DNA from 4 places in the Pseudomonas juntendi genome. Region 1 is predicted to be linked to each of the others. Evidence: riboswitches for the same ligand, from Rfam matches in the RefSeq annotation. Region 1 holds a riboswitch; each other region holds the start of a gene.
The links. Region 1 has a riboswitch for cobalamin ahead of L1P09_RS14940 (TonB-dependent receptor). Riboswitches for the same ligand answer to the same signal wherever they lie in the genome.
Positions count from the first base shown of each region.

Region 2: it holds a riboswitch for cobalamin, as region 1 does, so the genes downstream of both, cobO (cob(I)yrinic acid a,c-diamide adenosyltransferase) here and L1P09_RS14940 (TonB-dependent receptor) in region 1, are expected to answer to the same signal.
Region 3: it holds a riboswitch for cobalamin, as region 1 does, so the genes downstream of both, cobW (cobalamin biosynthesis protein CobW) here and L1P09_RS14940 (TonB-dependent receptor) in region 1, are expected to answer to the same signal.
Region 4: it holds a riboswitch for cobalamin, as region 1 does, so the genes downstream of both, L1P09_RS12140 (CbtB domain-containing protein) here and L1P09_RS14940 (TonB-dependent receptor) in region 1, are expected to answer to the same signal.

Region 1 covers NZ_CP091088.1:3,213,163-3,218,109, reverse strand. The annotation lists gene L1P09_RS14940 (TonB-dependent receptor) at 1-1,825, opposite strand, end outside; cobalamin riboswitch at 1,937-2,144, opposite strand; gene L1P09_RS14935 (GNAT family N-acetyltransferase) at 2,189-2,758, opposite strand; gene L1P09_RS14930 (carboxymuconolactone decarboxylase family protein) at 2,834-3,178, opposite strand; gene lpxO (lipid A hydroxylase LpxO) at 3,315-4,214, opposite strand; gene thpR (RNA 2',3'-cyclic phosphodiesterase) at 4,374-4,940, shown strand.
Region 2 covers NZ_CP091088.1:1,232,253-1,237,199, forward strand. The annotation lists gene L1P09_RS05615 (hypothetical protein) at 87-302, shown strand; gene L1P09_RS05620 (hypothetical protein) at 502-1,080, opposite strand; cobalamin riboswitch at 1,236-1,453, shown strand; gene cobO (cob(I)yrinic acid a,c-diamide adenosyltransferase) at 1,575-2,186, shown strand; gene L1P09_RS05630 (cobyrinate a,c-diamide synthase) at 2,183-3,478, shown strand; gene bluB (5,6-dimethylbenzimidazole synthase) at 3,475-4,125, shown strand; gene cbiB (adenosylcobinamide-phosphate synthase CbiB) at 4,122-4,947, shown strand, end outside.
Region 3 covers NZ_CP091088.1:2,969,589-2,974,535, reverse strand. The annotation lists gene L1P09_RS13765 (DMT family transporter) at 1-593, shown strand, start outside; gene L1P09_RS13760 (TorF family putative porin) at 568-1,287, opposite strand; gene L1P09_RS13755 (hypothetical protein) at 1,369-1,620, opposite strand; gene L1P09_RS13750 (branched-chain amino acid aminotransferase) at 1,850-2,869, opposite strand; cobalamin riboswitch at 3,350-3,562, shown strand; gene cobW (cobalamin biosynthesis protein CobW) at 3,663-4,730, shown strand; gene cobN (cobaltochelatase subunit CobN) at 4,734-4,947, shown strand, end outside.
Region 4 covers NZ_CP091088.1:2,608,872-2,613,818, reverse strand. The annotation lists gene L1P09_RS12155 (alpha/beta fold hydrolase) at 1-672, opposite strand, end outside; partial or broken gene L1P09_RS12150 (LysE family translocator) at 694-798, opposite strand; gene L1P09_RS12145 (GNAT family N-acetyltransferase) at 935-1,414, shown strand; cobalamin riboswitch at 1,486-1,708, shown strand; gene L1P09_RS12140 (CbtB domain-containing protein) at 1,802-1,990, shown strand; gene L1P09_RS12135 (CbtA family protein) at 2,001-2,687, shown strand; gene L1P09_RS12130 (cobalamin biosynthesis protein) at 2,687-3,073, shown strand; gene cobM (precorrin-4 C(11)-methyltransferase) at 3,107-3,859, shown strand; gene L1P09_RS12120 (response regulator transcription factor) at 4,134-4,748, shown strand; gene L1P09_RS12115 (transporter substrate-binding domain-containing protein) at 4,762-4,947, shown strand, end outside.

The DNA of each region.
Region 1 (4,947 bases):
CCGGGCGGTTGCCGGCACGGTCCTGCACCGCTGCGCCCACCTGTTCGTCAAACGCGTCATACCGGGCGCGCAGCAGCGCTGCGTTGGCAGACACCCGCCACTGGTGGGCCAGCGCCAGTTCCACGGTTGCCTCCAGCCCATCCGACGTCTGCTGGCCAGCCTGTTGGGGCTGGTGCGTGAGGGGGTCGTCTACCAGCAGCTTCTGCTTGACGATGTGGTAGGCCGCCAAGGTCCATTCGCCATCCCCGCCCCAGAAACGTTGCTTGAGGCCCACCTCGGTCTGTTTCGCCTGGGTGAGGTCGTAGTGCATCTGGTTGGGGCTGAGGCTTATCAGGTTGTTGACCCCATCCTCGCTGGTGGAGTACTGGCCATACAGCGACAGCGCGTCACTGAGTGCATACACCAGCCCCGCACGCCAGTTGCCACCTTGCAGGCTGCGGTCGCTGCGGCTGGCATTGGTCAGGTTGTCGCGGTCGATGTGGTGCTGGTCGCGGCGCACCCCGGTCACCAGCGACAGGCGCTCAGTGAGTTGCAGGCGGTTTTCGCCGAACAGGGCAAAGGTATGGGTGGTGGACAGGCTTTGCGGGCGCAGCGGCGACCCGCTGTGGAATACGCCCGGCTGCGGCTGCCACGGGTCGATGTAGTCACCGCCTACGTCGTTGTAGGGGCTGTTGCTGTCGACGTTGAAGCGCACCTTGTTGTACTCGGCGCCGAGCACGGTTCTGCTGGCCAGGCCGAACAGCGAATGGTCGAGGGTGAAGGTCTGGCGGTCGCCGAACTGCTCCTGGTCGTGCTTGATTTCCAGGTAGCTGCCGCGCAGCAACTGCTGGCGCCCGGCGTCCCATTCATACTGCTCGGCGTTGCGCCAATGGCGGCGGCTACTGATGTAGTACAGCTGGTTGCTGGCGCTGAGGTGGTCGTTGAGTGCCCAGTCGGTGGTCAGGCGGGTCCACTGGTCGTCGTAGCGCTGCACGTCGTTCTGCAGGTTGTAGTTTTTCTTGCGCAGGCTGCTGCGGTAATGGCCGTCGATCAGCGGCGTGCCGTAGTAGTTGGCAGGCTGCGCCGCACCGCGCTCATGGGCCAGGGTAAAGCTGAGGTCGTCACTGGCATCGAAGCGCAGGGCCGCGCTGAGCGCCAGGCTGCGTGAGGGGGTGCGGTCCACCCAGCCATTGCCGGCTTGCTGGTTCAGCGTCAGGCGATAGCTCAGGCGCTCGCTGAGGCTGCCACCGCTGTCCAGGCCGAGTTGCTGGTGGTCCCAGCTGCCATATCCAAGCCGCAGCTGGTTGCGCACCGTACCGGCAACCGGTTTTTTCGGGATGACGTTGACCACCGCGCCGGTGGCGCCTTCGCCGTAGAGCACCGATGCCGGGCCGCGAAGCACATCGATACGTTCGACCATCCACGGGTCGACCGGGAAGGTCTGGGTGCCGGCTCCGGTGAACAGGCGGGCCCCATCGAACAAGGTCATGACCGAGCCGTGCCCGGCAAAGCCGCGGGCGGACAGGCCGGTGCCACCGTCGCCGGGGGAGCCGATGAAGGTAATGCCTGGCGAGCGGGTTACGGCATCCTGCACGGTCAGGTTGTTGCGCTGCTGGATCTGCTCGGCGCTGATGCTGCTGGTACTGGCTGGCGTTTCCAGGGCGCTGAGCCCCAGGCGCGAGCCGGCCTGGGTCGGCGTGGCCAAGTCGCTGGCATGGCTGTCGAGGGTGTCGGTGATGGCCGTGGAGGGCAATGCCAGGGGCTGCGGTCCGCGGTCATCGGCCAGGGCCGGAAGCGTGACGGCCAGGCAGGCCGCCAGGGGGTGAAGCTTGAACATACGGGACATGTCGTTCCACTGCTGCAGGAATGAATGGATCCCGGTGGAAAACACGCAAAGGAGGGCTCCGTACAGGCAAGCGCGCGCACGGATACCGGCCTGCGCCCGCCCACCGCGGGGTGCCAAATGAAGCCTCAGGCCGGTCTCCGGGCTTGCGAGGGGCATGAAACCTTCACCTTCCCATGCCTGAGCACAGTGGTATCTCGAAGGGTTCGCTCACTTACCGTTGCGGGGGCAGCGCCGGACTTGTCGTGATCAACACGACGCACCGGCTTCCCGTTTCACCCTGCGCGCGGCGGCGCAGGGCACCTGAAACTGGCGCGCATCTGAGCACCTGGCGGTGCCTTCGTCAAGGCAGATCGTGAAGAACGATCAGCGCCCACGCCGCCGCGAAACCCGGGCTTCGATATTCTTGCGCCCGATCAGCAGCGGCGGCTTCTCTGCCACTGGCTCATCGGCCAGCCACTTGTACATCACCAGGCAGTCCACCAGCCCCAGCCGGGCATGGCGATAGGCCTTGGGCAGCCGGCCAACCGTTTCGAACCCCAGCTTGTGCCACAGGGCGACTGCCACTTCATTGGTGGCCACCACCGAGTTGAACTGCAGGGCCAGAAAGCCTTCCTGGCGCGCCAGTTTCTGCGAGTGCTCGCACATCAACCTGGCCACGCCGCGCCCGCGCGCTTGGGCGCAGACCATGTAGCCGCAATTGCCGACATGCGCACCGGGCCCTGCCGCATTGGGCTTGAGGTAGTACGAGCCCAGCAGTTGACCCTCTTCTTCGGCCAGCAAGGTGCGCAAAGGCAGCTCCAGCCACAGGTGGCGGGCCTGTTCGAAGCTCAGGGACGGGTCGTAGGCATAGGTTTCGCAGGCCTGGACAGTGGCCTGGAAAGTGGGCCAGAAGCGCTCGAAGTCTTCGGCCGTCATGGGGCGGATGTGGATCATGCGGGTTCCTGCGCGGGTTTAGCCGCCCAGTCTGCGGGGCACGGCGCCGTCGCGCAAGGGCGGCGCCGTTCGGGCTCAACCGTTGGCCTTGCCCACTGCATCCAGGGCCCTGGCCGAGTAGACCAGCGCGGCACCCGCGTTCATCGCCACCGCCACACCCAACGCCTCGGCAATCTCCTCACGGGTAGCGCCATGCTTCACCGCTTGCTGCGAATGCACGGCGATACAGCCGTCGCAACGGGTGGTTACCGCCACGGCCAGGGAGATCAGTTCGCGGGTCTTGGCGTCCAGATGACCGGTTTTGGCCCCGGCGCCGCTGGCGGTCATGTAGCCGGCCACGGTGTCGGGGGAAAGTTGCTTCAGATCGCCGATGCCGGCCATCAACTGCTTTCGGTAGGCATCCCAGTCCATCATGCTCATCGTCGTCACCTTGGGGTGGTTGCGAATGGAGCTTTCAGGCTAGTCGAAGCGTGGCGAACGTGCGGCTTGTACTTTGGTGCATGCCCAGTCATGCCTTTGGCTGCACCTTCGCACAGGCCGCTGGCAACACACGGACTCAGATGTAGATGAACACCAGCAGCAACGCTGCCACCACCGCCCACTTCTCCAGGTAGTAGCGCGTGCGATTGCGCTTTTTCAGCGCCTTGCCGCGTTCCCGGATCTTGTAGATCCGGGTGAACAACCGGTTGATGCCGCCGGTCTTGTCTCCGGCGGTGTTGGGGGCTGCGGCAGCCGCCATGACATTGCGGCTGAACCAGCGGTTGAACGCGCTGGCCCAGCGGTACTTGAGCGGGCGTTCGACATCGCAGAACAGAATGATGCGGTTGTGCTCGGTATTGTTGGCCGCGTAGTGGATGTAGGTTTCATCGAAAACCACCCCTTCACCGTCGCGCCATGAGTATTTCTCGCCGTCTACATCGATGTAGCAGGCGTCGTCGTTCGGTGTGTCCAGGCCCAGGTGATAGCGGTAGGAGCCGGCATACGGGTCACGGTGGCGCACCAGCTTGGCCCCCGGTGGCAGGGTGGCGAACATGGCCGCCTTGACCGTGCCGATACCTTGCAACAGTTCGGTGGTGCGTGGGCACAGGGCCATTGCCGACGGGTGGCTTTCGCCGTACCACTTCAGGTAAAAGCGCTTCCAGCCGGTTTTGAAGAACGAGTTGAAGCCCACGTCGTCGTAGTTGTCGGACTTCTTGATTTCGCCTACCTGCAGCAGTTGCCGGCCTTCTTCGCGAATTTCCTGCCAGTGCTCCTGCAGCGGTTTCAGTTCGGGAAAGGCCTCGACGGGCAGGTACGGTTTGGCCGGGTGTTTGGAAAACAGGTACAGAAAACTGTTGATCGGGGCCAGAAAGCTGGAGTGATCGCCCAGTTGGCGGGTCAGCTTGTGACGGACCCGACCGCGCAGGTGAACGTACGCGATCGAGAGAACGAAGAGGAGGACGAGTGCAATTTTCATGGACGGATACTTGTCGAAAATAAGGCCATGCGCCATGGCATAAGCCCGCCAGCATAAACAATCATGTGGGCAGTTTGTACTTATTGTTACGAAACCATAGGCCGACATTGGTGTAATGCCCTACAGTCGTGCGCAAACGTTTCATGCCCAGGAGTCACCATGGTTCATGATGTACGCCCCAGCGGCAGTCCGTTCAAACGGCTGTTTTTCGCCTTGCCGGTCAGCGATGTCCAGCGCCGCGCTCTGGCCCAGTTCCGTCGCGGCCTGAACCTGCGCAGCGGCAAACCGGTGCCGGCCGCCAACTTTCATGTCACGTTGCTGTTCCTGGGCGATGTAGATGCCGCCCTGGTGCCGGCAATCTGTGCGGCGGTCGATCAACTGGCGCTGCCGGGCAGGGTACCCCGGTTGACACTTGACCGCTTGCAGGTGTGGCAGCGCTCCAGCGCCCTGGTACTGGAGGCGCAGCAGGTGCCAGCAGCGCTGATGCGCCTGGTGTACGGCCTGCAGCAGGCGCTGCTGCCTTTTGCCGGGCAAGCTGCCAAGCGCGACTACCGCCCGCACCTGACGCTTGCCAGGGATTTTCGGGGCCACTTGCCAGAGGCCGGCAGCGCGCCGGCGTTTTTCCTCGGCGCCCCGCACTTCACGTTGTATGAATCGCGCAAGGGCGCCTACTGGCCGTTGGCGCAATGGCCACTGGCGCCCTCAAGTGCCACGCCTGGTGACTGACGGGTGA
Region 2 (4,947 bases), 2.0 Mb from region 1:
CTCCGGGGTTCCCTCGCTACGGGCATGCTCCCGGGAGTACGCGCTGCAGGCCCCGTCCCTGGGGCCTCAGCGCTTGACGGGCATCCATGCCCGTCACCTCCCTCCGCATGCCCTCCGCTCGGCCTCCTGAAGTCGCGAAGATCAAGATCAAGATCAAGATCAAGATCAAGATCAAGATCAAGATCAACAGCCAGATCAACAGCCAGATCAAAAGCTGGGCAGGGTTTGGTTGCGTGGTGCGAAACCCACGAAAGCGCAGTTGTTGCTTCTGCTTTTTGCTTTTGCTTCTTAGCGCGCGGTAGTTCAGGCGCTGCAGATTGCGACTTCAGAAGCATGCCCGTAGCGAGGGGAACCCGGAGCGCAGCGTAGGGGCCGGATGACGGGAGCGGGCGGCTTTGGTTACTTTGGCCAAGACCAAAGTAACCCGCCGTAAGGGCGGAAAGGTGACTCGGCGCGGCCTACGCGAACGAATACCTATGCGGTTTCAACGCCCACGTTGTTTCAAGCCTGCTTCAGCAACAACGCCACCCCCGGAAAGTACTGCCCCAGCTCGTTATGTAACTTGCGGTACGCATACGGGAAGTACCAGGCCACCGCGCACGCGCTGTGTTTCTGCAAGTCGTCGACCATGTCCTGCAACTCTTCAGGGCTGGCGTGCTGGCCAGCTTTCCATGGGCTGATGAACAAAGCCCCCGCCTTCAACTGGCTGGGGTAGGCCACCTGCCGGGCGCGCACAGCGGTTTCCTGCAATGCAGCTGCCATGTCCAGCTTCGCCAGCCTTGGCCACCGCTGACCCACGCTCAGGTACAGCACTTGGTCAGCACTGCTGATCGACAGATCGCAGCGCCCCTCATGGTCACCTTCATCGCGCTGCTTCTTGCCGGCAAACTGCTGTAACGCCGCCAGCTCAGCCTCCCACGCCGCGGCTGCCAGCACCCCGGCATTGGCAGCCGCGCCGTGCCAGTAAGGTGCCTCGCCATCGCCGTAAAACTGGTTGCAACGGTCAATGCAGTCGACCCAGCGTTCCAGCACCGGGCCAAGGAACTCCAGGTTCGGGTTGTTGATGAGGTGGCCTCGCATGCTGCACTCTCCTTTTGTCATTGTAGTGGCGTACAGTCGCGCGTGATGGCTATGTGCTATCAGTGTGGCACAGCCTGGAGAATTGGCCAGCGTCGCCGCTTTGCAAGTTCGCACTCCCTGCCCACTCCGATTGACGCTCCCGGTACAACCCTCTAACCTTCGCGCGTGTTTCAGGTGCCCTGCCAGCCCCGACTGGGCAGGGTGAAACTGGGAAGCCGGTGGGCGCCAGCAAGGCGCGAGTCCGGCGCTGCCCCCGCAACGGTAGGTGAGTCGCGGCCGCGCAGGGCCACTGGGTGTTTACCCGGGAAGGCGCGCAGGCCAGGGCCAAGGCCCCCTCACAAGCCCGGAGACCGGCCTGATATCTGCCAACGGCATCACGGAGGGTGATGCGCGGTGCACCGTGGCCCCTTGCCATGGCCCCTGCGCGTTCTCCGTCTGCCTGCCTACTCTTTATTGCCGCGCGTTGCCGTGGTGACAGCCAGCGGAGAACCCTGATGAGCGAACCCACCGAACGCGACGAACGCCACTTGGCGCGCATGCTGCGCAAGAAGGCAGTCATCGACGAACGTATCGCCAACTCCCCCAACGAATGCGGCCTGCTGCTGGTGCTGACTGGCAATGGCAAAGGCAAGAGCAGCTCGGCCTTCGGCATGCTTGCGCGGGCCCTGGGCCATGGCATGCAGTGTGGTGTGGTGCAGTTCATCAAAGGCCGCAACAGCACCGGTGAAGAGCTGTTCTTCCGCCGCTTCCCCGAGCAGGTGCGCTACCACGTGATGGGCGAAGGCTTCACCTGGGAAACCCAGGACCGCCAGCGCGACATCGTCGCCGCCGAAGCCGCCTGGGCGGTGTCCCGTCAGCTGCTGCAGGACCCCAGCGTGCAGTTCGTGGTGCTGGACGAGCTGAACATCGCCCTCAAGCACGGCTACCTCGACCTTGACCAGGTCCTGTCCGACATCCAGGCCCGGCCGCCGATGCAGCATGTGATCGTCACTGGCCGCGGGGCCAAGCCTGAAATGGTCGAGCTGGCCGACACCGTGACCGAGATGGGCATGCTCAAGCACGCCTTCCAGGCCGGCATCCGCGCACAGAAAGGCGTAGAGCTGTGAGCCAGGCGCGCCACTGCCCAGCCGTGCTGATCGCGGCTCCCGCCTCCGGCCAGGGCAAGACCACCGTCACCGCCGCACTGGCCCGCCTGCACCGTAACCGCGGGCGCAAGGTGCGGGTGTTCAAGTGCGGGCCGGACTTTCTTGACCCCATGATTCTGGAGCGGGCCAGTGGCGCACCGGTGTACCAGCTGGACCTGTGGATGATCGGCGCGGAGGAAAGCCGCCGGCTGTTGTGGGAAGCGGCAGGGGAGGCCGACCTGATCCTGATCGAAGGGGTGATGGGGTTGTTCGATGGCACCCCCTCCAGTGCCGACCTGGCACGCCATTTCGGTGTGCCGGTGCTGGCAGTGATCGACGGCACGGCCATGGCCCAGACCTTCGGCGCGCTGGCCCTGGGCCTGGCGCGCTACCAGGCCGACCTGCCGTTTGCCGGGGTGCTGGCCAACCGGGTCGGCAGCCTGCGCCACGCACAGCTGCTGGAAGGCAGCCTGACCGAAGGCTTGCGCTGGTATGGCGGGTTGTCCCGCGAGCGTGGCATCGAATTGCCCAGCCGGCACCTGGGCCTGGTCCAGGCCAGCGAACTGAACGATCTCGATGCCCGCCTGGACGCCGCCGCCGAAGCATTGGGGGCCAGTTGCGATGCGGCGCTGCCGCCACCGGTGTGCTTTGCCGAGCCGGCAGTACACGCCTGCGCAGCCTCGCTGGCCGGTGTGCGTATCGGCGTGGCACGCGACGAGGCTTTTGCCTTCACCTACGGTGCCAACCTCGACCTGCTGCGCAGCCTGGGTGCCCAACTGGCCTTCTTCTCGCCGCTGCACGACCGCGAACTGCCTGCGGTGGACAGCCTGTACCTGCCAGGTGGCTACCCCGAATTGCACCATCACGGGCTGGCGGCGAACGCGCCGATGTGCGCAGCGATCCGCGCCCACCATGCCCAGGGCAAGCCGCTGCTGGCCGAATGTGGCGGCATGCTGTACCTGCTCGAGGCGTTGACCGACGTGGCCGGCGAGCGCGCCGAACTGCTCGGCCTGCTGCCAGGGGAGGCGACCATGCAGAAGCGCCTGGCGGCCTTGGCCTTGCAGGCAGTGGAGTTGCCGGAAGGCACCTTGCGCGGGCACACCTACCACCATTCCCTGACCACGACCGGGCTGGACCCGATTGCCCGCGGCCTGAGCCCCAACGGCGGCCGCGGCAATGAAGCGGTGTACCGGATCGGGCGGCTGACCGCCTCCTATGTGCATTTCTATTTCCCCTCCAACCCGCCTGCGGCGGCGGCACTGTTACGGCCATGAGCGAACACGCCTTTAGCGCCGCCGAGCGCGCTGCCATCTACCGGGCCATCGGCGAGCGCCGCGATATGCGCCATTTCGCGGGTGGGGACGTGGCGCCGGCTGTGCTGGCTCGCCTGCTGGCCGCTGCCCACCAGGCGCCGAGCGTCGGGCTCATGCAGCCCTGGCGTTTCATTCGTATCACCCGGCGTGAACTGCGCGGGCAGATCCAGGCCTTGGTCGAGGCGGAGCGGGTGCGCACTGCCCAGGCCCTGGGCGAGCGCTCCGACGCGTTCATGAAACTGAAGGTGGAAGGCATCAACGACTGTGCCGAGGTGCTGGTGGCGGCCTTGATGGACAACCGCGAGCCGCACATCTTCGGTCGCCGTACCCTCCCTGAAATGGACCTGGCGTCGCTGGCCTGTGCCGTTCAGAACCTGTGGCTGGCAGCACGTGGTGAAGGCCTGGGCATGGGCTGGGTGTCGCTGTTCGACCCGCAGGCCCTGGCGGACCTGCTGGGTATGCCGGCGGGGGCCAAACCGGTGGCAGTGCTGTGCCTGGGGCCGGTTACGGCGTTCTACCCGGCGCCCATGCTGGTCCAGGAAAACTGGGCCCAGCAGCGGCCCTTGAGTGAAATGCTGTTCGAAAACCAATGGGGAGAGTGCCAATGAGCGTGGCTATGCTGACCGTGGCTGGCGTGGCCCTGGATGCGTTGCTGGGCGAGCCGCAGCGCCGCCACCCACTGGTGGCTTTCGGCAACATGGCCAATCACCTGGAGCGGCGCCTGAATGCCGGTGGCCGCGGTTGGCGCAGCCACGGTGTCAGCGCCTGGTTTCTGGCCGTGGTGCCGCTGACCCTGGTGGCGCTGGTGCTGTCCTGGCTGCCCTGCATTGGCTGGCTGGTTGATGTGCTGGCGTTGTACTGCGCTGTGGGGCTGCGCAGCCTGGGCGAACATGTGCTGCCAGTGGCTCAGGCGTTGCGCCAGGGCGACCTGGACGAAGCGCGGCGCCGGGTAGGTTTTCTGGTCAGCCGTGAAACCCGCGAGCTGGACGCGCCTGCGGTAGCGCGGGCAGCCACCGAGTCGGTGCTGGAAAATGGCAGCGACGCTGTATTCGCTGCGCTGTTCTGGTTCGTGGTGGCCGGTGCGCCGGGCGTGGTGTTGTACCGCCTGAGCAATACCCTCGATGCCATGTGGGGTTACCGCAATGCGCGTTTCGAGCGCTTTGGCTGGTGCGCAGCGCGCATCGACGACGTGCTCAACTATATTCCCGCCAGGCTGGTGGCGCTGACTTATGCGCTGCTCGGCAAAACCCGTGTGGCCCTGGCCTGCTGGCGCAAGCAGGGCCCCTTGTGGGACAGCCCCAACGCCGGCCCGGTCATGGCGGCCGGTGCAGGTGCGTTAGGTGTCGAACTCGGCGGCCCGGCGGTGTACCACGGCGAGCTGCACGAGCGGCCACGCCTGGGCGAGGGGCCGGCGGCCGATGCCGACGCCA
Region 3 (4,947 bases), 240 kb from region 1:
GTGCCGTGCAGATCACGATGTTCGGCTTTGCCTGGTGCAAAGGCGAACGCATCAGCGCACGGGGCCTGCTGGGTATGCTGATCGCCTTCGCCGGCTTGCTGGTGCTGTTGTTGCCAGGCGCTTCGGCGCCCCCGTTCAGCAGTGCCTTGCTGATGGTTATTTCCGGCATCGCCTGGGGGGCGTACACCTTGCTCGGCAGAGGGTCGCCCAGGCCGCTGGCCGACACGGCCGGCAACTTTGCCCGCAGCCTGCCCTGGCTGGTGGTGCTGGCACCGCTGCTGTTGCTGGGGGCCGGGCCACACCTTAGCGCCGGTGGCTTGCTGTTCGCCCTGGGCTCCGGTGTGCTGGCTTCCGGAGCCGGTTATGCCGTGTGGTATGGCGTGGTGCGGCAGGTCAGTGCGCAACAGGCGGCGACCCTGCAGCTGAGTGTGCCGGTGCTGGCCGGGTTGGGCGGGGTTGCGCTGATCGGTGAGCCGTTATCGCTGCGTTTGTTGCTCGCCAGTGTGGTAGTGCTGGGCGGTATTGCGCTGGCGCTGGTGCCGCGCCGCCAGGCCCTGCAGGCAAAGCCTAGAAAAAGCTGCGCTGGGCCTTGAGGGTGACCACGCTGTCGCAATAGGTGTTCATGCCTGAGTAGGCGTCACAGCTGGTGCCACTGAGGCTCGAGTTGCTGTAGATCAGGTTCAGGTCGATGCCCAGCCAAGGGCGCGACAGTTCCAGCGACCAGTCGGAAAAGGCATTCACCTGGCTGCCATCGCCGATGGTGAAGGGTGTGCCCAGACGGTGATGGGCGAGTTTGACGGTGAGGTCGACATCGAATAAGGGCAGTTGGCCAAAGTCGGCGAACAGCGTACCGGTGCGGTTGTCGGGGTTGTCGCGCAGTGCACCGCCGAACCGGCTGCCCAGCACCGAGACTCCCCCATACAGTGCTATGCTCTCGGCGCCGGCGATGTTTGGCTGGCTGTAGTGGATCAACCCCACTTCATAGCCCAAGGTGCTGTCGAAGTGGTGCTTGTAGCCCATGTAGCTGTCCAGGCGCAGGGTCGAGTTGGCCGTCACCCCCATGCTCGGGGCGTATTGGCCGACGTACAGCCCACTGGGGTGGCTGAAATCCATGCCACCATGAAACGCGCCGACCGCCGTGGGTGAAATCAACCCTTGGGCCATGCTACGTGAAGGGGTGGTGCCGAGTGTAAAGTCGAAATCGCCCAGTTGGCGCTTCATCTGCTGGGCCAGCAGAGGGGGGCTGAACAGCAGGGCAATGCTCAGCAACAGCAGGGGCCTGAACATGGTCACCGTCCTGGAGGGCTTACGGTAGAGCGTTCAAGGATACCTGCCCGAGCGGCCGCTGAAAACCTTGTAGTGGCGGGTTCAGCCTTTGGTCGAACGGTCGGCATCGGCTGCCTCGGTCACCACCGGCAGGTTGCCGGCACGCTGGATCACCCGGCGTTGCTGCTCATAGTCGTCCAGCGACAGACCGCGGCGCTGCAAGGCCTCCAGCTGTAACTGGCGGGTTTCGTCGGCGCTGTACGGCCGCAGTTCAGGGTGGCTGGCACAGCCGCTGCTGATGGCGAGGGTAAGCAGGGCAAACGTGGCAGTCAGCAAGCGGGCCAGGGTGTTCATCAGGTAGCTCCAGGGGCCAAGGGTGTAGGTGGCGAGGCGATGGAGCTAGGTTATATGGTTGCCGCGCCTGGTAGAAATTGCCCCTCTCGATAGTGACTATTGATGCACGGCGCCCTGGCCATTGACGCGCAGAAGCTCAAACCTTGCAGGCTGCCGCCTGGTGGCTCGATCCATGAAAAACGGGGCATACCAGCGATGGCATGCCCCGTTTTTATACCGCAAAAGCGTTTCAGGCGACTTTGACGATCCAGCCAGCCGGTGCTTCCACATCACCGCTCTGGATGCCGGTCAGCTCGTTGTAGAGCTTCTGCGTGACCGGGCCGACCTTCTCCAGGTCGTGGAACACGTGCAGCTTGCCGTTGTACTCGATGCCACCAATCGGGGTGATCACCGCAGCAGTACCGCAGGCGCCGGCTTCGACGAAGCGGTCCAGCTTGCTGATTTCCACGTCACCTTCGACCACGGTCAGGCCCAGGCGCGATTGTGCCAGCTCCATCAGCGACAGGCGGGTGATGCCTGGCAGCACCGAGGCCGATTTAGGCGTGACGAACTCATTGTTGGCGGTAATGCCGAAGAAGTTGGCCGAGCCGACTTCTTCAATCTTGGTGTGGGTCAGCGGGTCGAGGTAGATGGCGTCGGCGAAGTTGGCTTTCTTCGCTTCGGCACCTGGCTGCAGGCTGGCAGCGTAGTTGCCACCGACCTTGGCGGCACCGGTGCCCTGCGGTGCTGCACGGTCGAAGCTGGAGATCTGGAAGTTGTGCGGCTTCATGCCACCCTTGAAGTACGAGCCAACCGGAATGGCGAAAACCGAGAAGATGAACTCGGGAGCGGTGCGCACGCCAATGTTGTCGCCGGTGCCGATGACGAACGGGCGCAGGTACAGGGCGCCTTTACCATGCGGTGGCACGAACTTTTCGTTGGCCTTGACCACTTGCTTGCACGCCTCGATGAACACATCGGTCGGCACCTGCGGCATCAGCAGGCGGGCGCAGCTGCGCTGCATGCGGGCGGCATTCTGGTCCGGGCGGAACAGGTTGATGGAGCCATCCTTGCAGCGGTAGGCCTTCAGGCCCTCGAAACATTGCTGGCCATAGTGCAGCGCGGTGGAGCCTTCACTGATGTGCAGCACGTTGTCTTCGGTCAGGGTGCCCTTGTCCCACTCGCCATTGCGCCATACGGACAGGTAGCGTTTGTCGGTCTTGATGTAGTCGAAACCCAGCTTGTCCCAATTAATGCTTTCGTTGCTCATGACACCCTCATTGTCTTGCTAATGCCCGATCGCTCGGGCTGCTGTTATATGCGCACCATGCCACCTTAATACATCCGTGGCGGATCGGGAACGGCCGGTCAAGAATTGACAGGCTGCGATGCATTATTTGCGGGTGCTGCAGGCGCAGGGACGGCATTGAGGCTGCAAGGTGATTGTCACAATATTGTCAGCGCCTGTGAGATCGAGCGCCGCCCGCGCGGCGCATCGCGAGCTGCGCTCGCTCCTACGTTTGTTTCGGGCCAATTATGCCTGGGGGATTTGCGCGCGAACCCTTTGGCGCATGCCTCAATATCGCGTCGTATGAACCAGGCGGTCGCGCGCGCCTCTCACAGGCCTCACTGGCCCGAAACAAACGTAGGAGCGAGCGCAGCTCGCGATGCGCCGCGCGGGCGGCGCTCGATCTCACAGGCGCTGAAAGAATCGAGGCGAGCCAACGGTTGACCACCCGCCAACCACTGCGTAGCCTTGCCACTTCGAGGTTCTTCGGCCAGGCCGAAGCTAAGACGGGAACGCGGTACAAGCCGCGGCTGCCCCCGCAACTGTAAGCGCCGACAACGGATCGACACAGCCACTGCGCCAACGCGCGGGAAGGCGTCATCCCGCCAGACTGCTGCCGTGGCAGGCAACTGGAACGGTGCAAGCCAGGAGACCTGCCTCGTCACGTTTTCGACTTTCAACCGGGCGGGGTGATCCGGTGGCGAACAAGCCCGGCCTGCCTGGCCGGTGGCTGTCGTCCTGCATGCCCGCGCCATACTGCCAAGGGCACTGCGACATGAAAACACTGGCCAAGCTCCCCGTTACCATCGTTACCGGCTTTCTCGGCTCGGGCAAGACCACGTTGCTGCGCCACATGCTCGACAACGCCCAGGGCCGCCGCATCGCGGTCATCGTCAACGAGTTCGGCGAACTGGGCATCGATGGCGAAATCCTCAAGCAATGCAGCATCGGTTGCACTGAAGAAGAGGCCACCGGCCGCGTTTACGAGCTGGCCAACGGCTGCTTGTGCTGCACCGTGCAGGAAGAATTCTTCCCGGTGATGCGCGAGCTGGTGGCACGCCGTGGCGACCTGGACCACATCCTGATCGAGACTAGCGGCCTGGCCCTGCCCAAACCGCTGGTGCAGGCCTTCCAGTGGCCGGAAATCCGCAACGCTTGCACCGTCGACGCCGTGATCACCGTGGTCGACAGCCCGGCGGTGGCTGCCGGCACCTTTGCCGCCTACCCGGACCAGGTCGATGCGCAGCGCAAGCTTGACCCCAACCTGGACCACGAGTCGCCCCTGCACGAGCTGTTCGCCGACCAGCTCGCCAGCGCTGACCTGGTGGTATTGAACAAGGCTGACTTGATCGACGCCGAAGGCCTGGCCAAGGTGCGTGCCGAAGTCGCCGAAGAACTGCCGCCGGCGGTGAAAGTGGTCGAAGCCAGCAGCGGCAAGCTGCCACTGGAAGTGCTGCTGGGCGTGGGCGCCGAGTCCGAGGCGCACATCGATGGCCGCCGTACCCACCACGACTCGCACCACGACGGCGACGATCATGACGATCATGACCACGACGCCTTCGACTCCATCTCCATCGACCTGCCGGAAGCCGACGAAAGCCTGCTGCTCGACGCCCTGACCCAGCTGGTGGTGGAGTTCGGCATCCTGCGTGCCAAAGGCTTCGCTGCCATCCCGGGCAAGCCGATGCGCCTGCTGGTGCAAGGCGTGGGTACCCGTTTCGACAAGCACTTCGATCGTGCCTGGCGTGCCGACGAGCCGCGCATCACCCGCCTGGTGCTGATCGGCCAGGACCTTGATGCGGCCCAGCTGGAAGCGCGCCTGCGCCAGGCCTTGGGCGCCTGACCCATGCACCTGCTGCGGACCCAGCCCGGCGGCTTTGTGCCGGATGACAGCATCGCCGACCTTGGCCAGACACCCGCCGAACTGGTGATACTCTGCAGCGGCGATTCTCACCTGGCGTTGCTGGCCGACACGGCCGAGCAATTGCCCGCAGGCTTCCCCAGCCTGCGCCTGGCCAACCCGATGCAGGTGCAGAACCACGCCTCGGTCGACCTGTACG
Region 4 (4,947 bases), 600 kb from region 1:
CATGCGCTTGGGGAACGAGCTGAAGATTTCCACTTCGCGGCTGGGTCGGCACTTGAGCACCACGGCCTCGCCGCAATCGCCGATGGCATGCTCGACATACGCCTGCAACGCCGCATCGGCCCAGCCTTTGAAGATGCCCCGGCCCTGCAGCGAAGCCAGCGCCGCTGTGCGATCAGGCCAATGGCTGCGGCGGCTGGCGGCTTTGCGCGCCAAGGCATGACGCTGGTGCAGGCCAACCAGCGCCGCGGCGCCCATCACGCCGAGCATCCGGCGGCTGAACAACACCGGATCGAGCAGCACAGCACGGCCGAACAACTGCGGGTCACTGGCCAACATCAGCCCGGTCAACACGCCGCCGAAGCTGTGGCCCACGGCAAAGCGGGCCACTTCGCCGTATTCGCCACGGCCCGCTTCAAACGCTTCCACGGCCAGCGCCGCCGTGCGGTTCCAACCCAGAAACGCCCCGCCATGGTCACTGTCACCGTGCCCTTGCACATCACATAGCCACAGGTCGAAATGTTCACCCAGGTGCATCAGCAACGGCTGGTAGGCCAAACAGCAAAAACCGTTGCCATGCAAGAAATGCAGCAGTGGCTTGCCGCTGGCCGGGGTTCGCCAACCACGCAAGGTGAAGCCTTCGGCGCATTCATGGGACCAGGGGATCAACTGCATGGGTTCACGGCACTCGCAATGCTAGGGAAACACCGATTCTACAAACAGCAGCGGGTACAGTGAAATCACCAGCAGCAGGGCCATCAGGACATTGAACAGCATCAGCCAGCGGGGGTTCTGCAGCAGGCATGGCGGGCATTCCACTTTCAGTGAGGGTGCTGTCACACTACCGGAGTCGCCCTCCTAGGCGACCACTACAGTTACAACAAATTATGCAGATACACATTACTGTGCTGCCATTCTGGATCAAGGAAGCCGTCTCATGAGCCTTTCCATTCGCCCTGCCGCGCCTGCCGATGCCGCGCAGATCCTCAACTTCATCACCGAGCTGGCCGAGTACGAGCGCGCGCGCCACGAGGTGGTCGCCACCCTGGCCGATATCGAGCACAGCCTGTTCGGTGCAGGCAGTACCGTGCACAGCCTGATCTGCGAACGCGATGGCCAGGCGATCGGCTTTGCCGTGTATTTCTACAGCTATTCCACCTGGCTGGGGCGCAACGGCATCTACCTGGAAGACCTGTACATCACCCCCGAACAGCGCGGTGACGGGGCTGGCCGCCAGTTGCTGCAGCACATCGCCCGCGAGGCGGTGGCCAACAACTGTGGGCGCCTGGAGTGGAGCGTGCTGGACTGGAACGAGCCGGCAATCGGCTTTTATCAGAAGCTGGGCGCCGAGGCCCAGGATGAGTGGGTACGCTACCGCCTGGACGGGGACAAGCTGGCGGCATTCGCGCGGGGCTAACGGTTGCTCCACCCGGCCCCGGCACATGCGCAGCCCACCGGGTAATTGACGCCAGGGCCGCCCCATGCTCTCCTTACGCCTCACGTTCAGGTGCCCCTTCATGGGGTGAAACGGGAAACCGGTGCGTCGCAGGCCCTGACCAGGGCCCGACAATGCCGGTGCTGCCCCCGCAACGGTAAGCGAGCGAAGCGTCTGTACCACTGTGCCATGTAGTGCGGCATGGGAAGGTGACGCTTGCCAGGAGCCCTGCTCCTCCTCGCAAGCCCGGAGACCGGCCTGGCGTTCATGAACAACCCGCGGTGGGCGGGCGCTGTTGCATTCCCCTGGGTAACCGCGCCCGGGGCTGCCGCGCCTGCCCATTGCCCACAAAAAGCAGAGGAACGCGTCATGCCCGTCGCCAGCACCAAGCCACACAGCCTTGCCACCCCCGCTACCCTCAGCCAGCGCGTCATCATTGCCGTCGGTGCCAGCTTGCTGGGCCTGTGCCTGGTCTACTTCGCCGGGTTCTCGCACATCGAGGCGGTGCATAACGCCGCCCACGACACCCGCCACAGCGCCGCCTTCCCCTGCCACTGAGTACGCCCCCATGATCATGCGCATTGCCCGCACCGCGGGTTTCAGCGGGCTGCTCGCCGCCCTGCTGCTGACCTTGCTGCAAAGCTTCTGGGTGGCCCCGCTGATTCTTCAGGCGGAAACCTACGAGTCCTCGGCACCTGCCGCGCACCATGAGCATGGCAGTGAAGTGCCTGCCCATGAACACAGCGCCGAGGCCTGGTCGCCGGAAGATGGCTGGCAACGAGTGCTCGCCACCACGGGCGGCAACCTGGTGGTTGCCGTCGGCTTCGCCCTTGTTCTCGCCGCGCTGTACAGCTTGCGCGCGCCCACCCGCGCCAGTACCGGTGCCTGGTGGGGGCTGGCCGGGTTCGCCGTGTTCTGCCTGGCCCCGACCTTGGGCTTGCCGCCCGAACTGCCAGGCACCGCTGCAGCAGACCTGGGGCAATGCCAGGCCTGGTGGGTCGGCACCGCCAGCGCCACCGCGCTCGGCCTGGCCTTGTTGGTGTTCGCCCGCCACGGGCTGCTGAAAGTGCTGGGCGCGGCGTTGCTGGTGATCCCGCATGTGCTCGGCGCCCCGCAGCCCGAGGTTCACCAAAGCCTGGCCCCGCAGGCCCTGGAAACCCAGTTCAAGCTGGCCTCGTGGCTGACCAATGCGGCCTTCTGGCTGGCCTTGGGCCTGCTCAGCGCCTGGTTGTTCCGCCGTTCCAGCCAGGCCTGATGGGCACTTTCTATGCCGGTTTTGGCTGCCGCCGGGGTTGCCCGGCGGCCACCCTGCACACCCTGTTGTGCCAGGCACTGGCCAACCACGGCCTGGCACTGGCAGACCTGCGCGGCATCGCCAGCATCAGCCTGAAGGCTGACGAGCCGGGTTTGCAGCAGCTGGCCGAGCACCTGGGTGTGCCATTGGTGCTGTACCATAGCCAGCAACTGCATGCTTACCAGCCACTGCTCAGCCACCGCTCCGCCGCCGCCCATGCCCACACCGGGTGTTGGGGCGTGGCGGAGAGCACCGCACTGGCCCTGGCCGATCGGCAACGAGGCAGCCCACGACTGTTGCTCAAGCGCCAGGTGCTCGGCCCGGCGACACTCGCCCTGGCCTGCTGAACGCGCCATACCCTTTTTTTGCAAGGACATTGCATGACCGTCTACTTCATCGGCGCCGGCCCCGGCGACCCCGAACTGATCACGGTCAAGGGCCAGCGGCTGATCCGCCAATGCCCGGTGATCATCTACGCAGGCTCGCTGGTGCCCGCTGCCGTGCTCGAAGGCCACCAGGCCAGTACCGTGATCAACAGCGCCGAACTGCACCTGGAGCAGATCATCGCAGCGATGCGCACCGCCCACGAACACGGCCAGGATGTCGCCCGGGTACACAGCGGCGACCCCAGCCTGTACGGCGCCATCGGCGAGCAGATCCGCCACCTCAAGGCACTGGGTATCGACTACCAGATCATCCCCGGGGTCACTGCCACGGCCGCCAGCGCGGCCCTGCTCGGCTGTGAACTGACCCTGCCGCAAGTGGCGCAGACCGTGATTCTGACCCGCTACGGCGACAGTTCGCCTATGCCACCCGGGGAACAGCTGGCCGACCTGGCCCGCCACGGCAGCACCCTGGCGATTCACCTGGGGGTCAAGCACCTGCCACGGATCGTTGAAGCGTTGCTGCCCCACTACGGCACCGAGTGCCCGGTGGCCGTGGTGCACCGCGCCACCTGGCCAGACCAGGACTGGGTGCGCGGCACGCTGGGCAACATCGTCGAGCGCAGCGCCGCCAAGCACTTCCGGCGCACGGCACTGATCCTGGTAGGCCATGTACTGGGGGATGCGCCGTTCGCCGAATCCGCCTTGTACCGTGCCGGTCACGCCCACCTGTATCGGCCTGGCGACTGAGCACGTCCAGGCTTGCCCCTGCGCAGGGTCGAAACCCCTCTGGCTGCGCCTGAGCGCCCTTTCCTGTCTGACATCACCACTGTGGCAGTGGTGATGTTTTTCCACTACTTGTAGGAATTTTCGACAAGTAGTCCGGAAAATTTCAACACTTCTATACTCGGGATTACCAAACGTCAGGTTTGGCCGTATGGTGCTGCGCTCCCGATTAACCCGCTTGCAAACGTATTCCTGAGTGTTCCAGGAAGCGGACCACATCCTGACAGGAGTTTTCCCCATGACAACCGTGCTGATCGTCGACGACCACCCTATCGTGCGGTTGTCGTTGCGCCTACTGCTCGAGCGTGAGCGCTTCCATGTCGTCGGCGAAGTCGGCAATGGCAGCGAGGTGGCGCAGGTGGCCCGTGAACTCCGCCCGGACGTGGTGGTGCTGGATATCGGCCTGCCTGGCCTGGACGGCATGGAGGTCATCAAGCGCCTTCAGTGCCTGGAGCCAACCCCCAAGATCATGGTGCTCACTGGCCAGGCCACCGACTTGTACGTGCGCCGTTGCCTGGATGCCGGTATCGGCGCGTTCGTCACCAAGGAAGAGGACCACGAGGCCCTGCTGTTCGCCCTCAAGGCGTTGGTGAAGGGCTATTCGACGTTTCCGCAGATGTCGGTCAACAGCAACTCCCTGGAGAGCGAACCGGTGCGCCTGGCCAGCCTTTCCAACCGTGAGATGGAAGTGCTGCGGCGCCTGGCACGCGGCGAAAACAACAAGAACATTGGAACCTGCATGAACCTGAGCGCCAAGACCATCAGCACCTACCGGGGCCGCATCATGGAAAAACTCAAGACCGAATCGCTGGTCGAGATGGTCGACCTGGCCAAGCGCAATAGCGTCTACTGAGCGGCTGGCGAGCATGAAGTTCCTGCTGGCGAGCGCCTTCATGATCATCGGCCTGGCCAATGCCAGCGGGTTGCAGGCCAGCAGCGAACCCCGGCAGTTGTTGGCGCGCTCGGTCAGTGCTGCCGCGCCGCTGGCGCTCTCGGCCGAAGACCGCCAGTGGCTGCAGCAGCACCGGCAACTGGTGCTGGGCAGCTCGCGG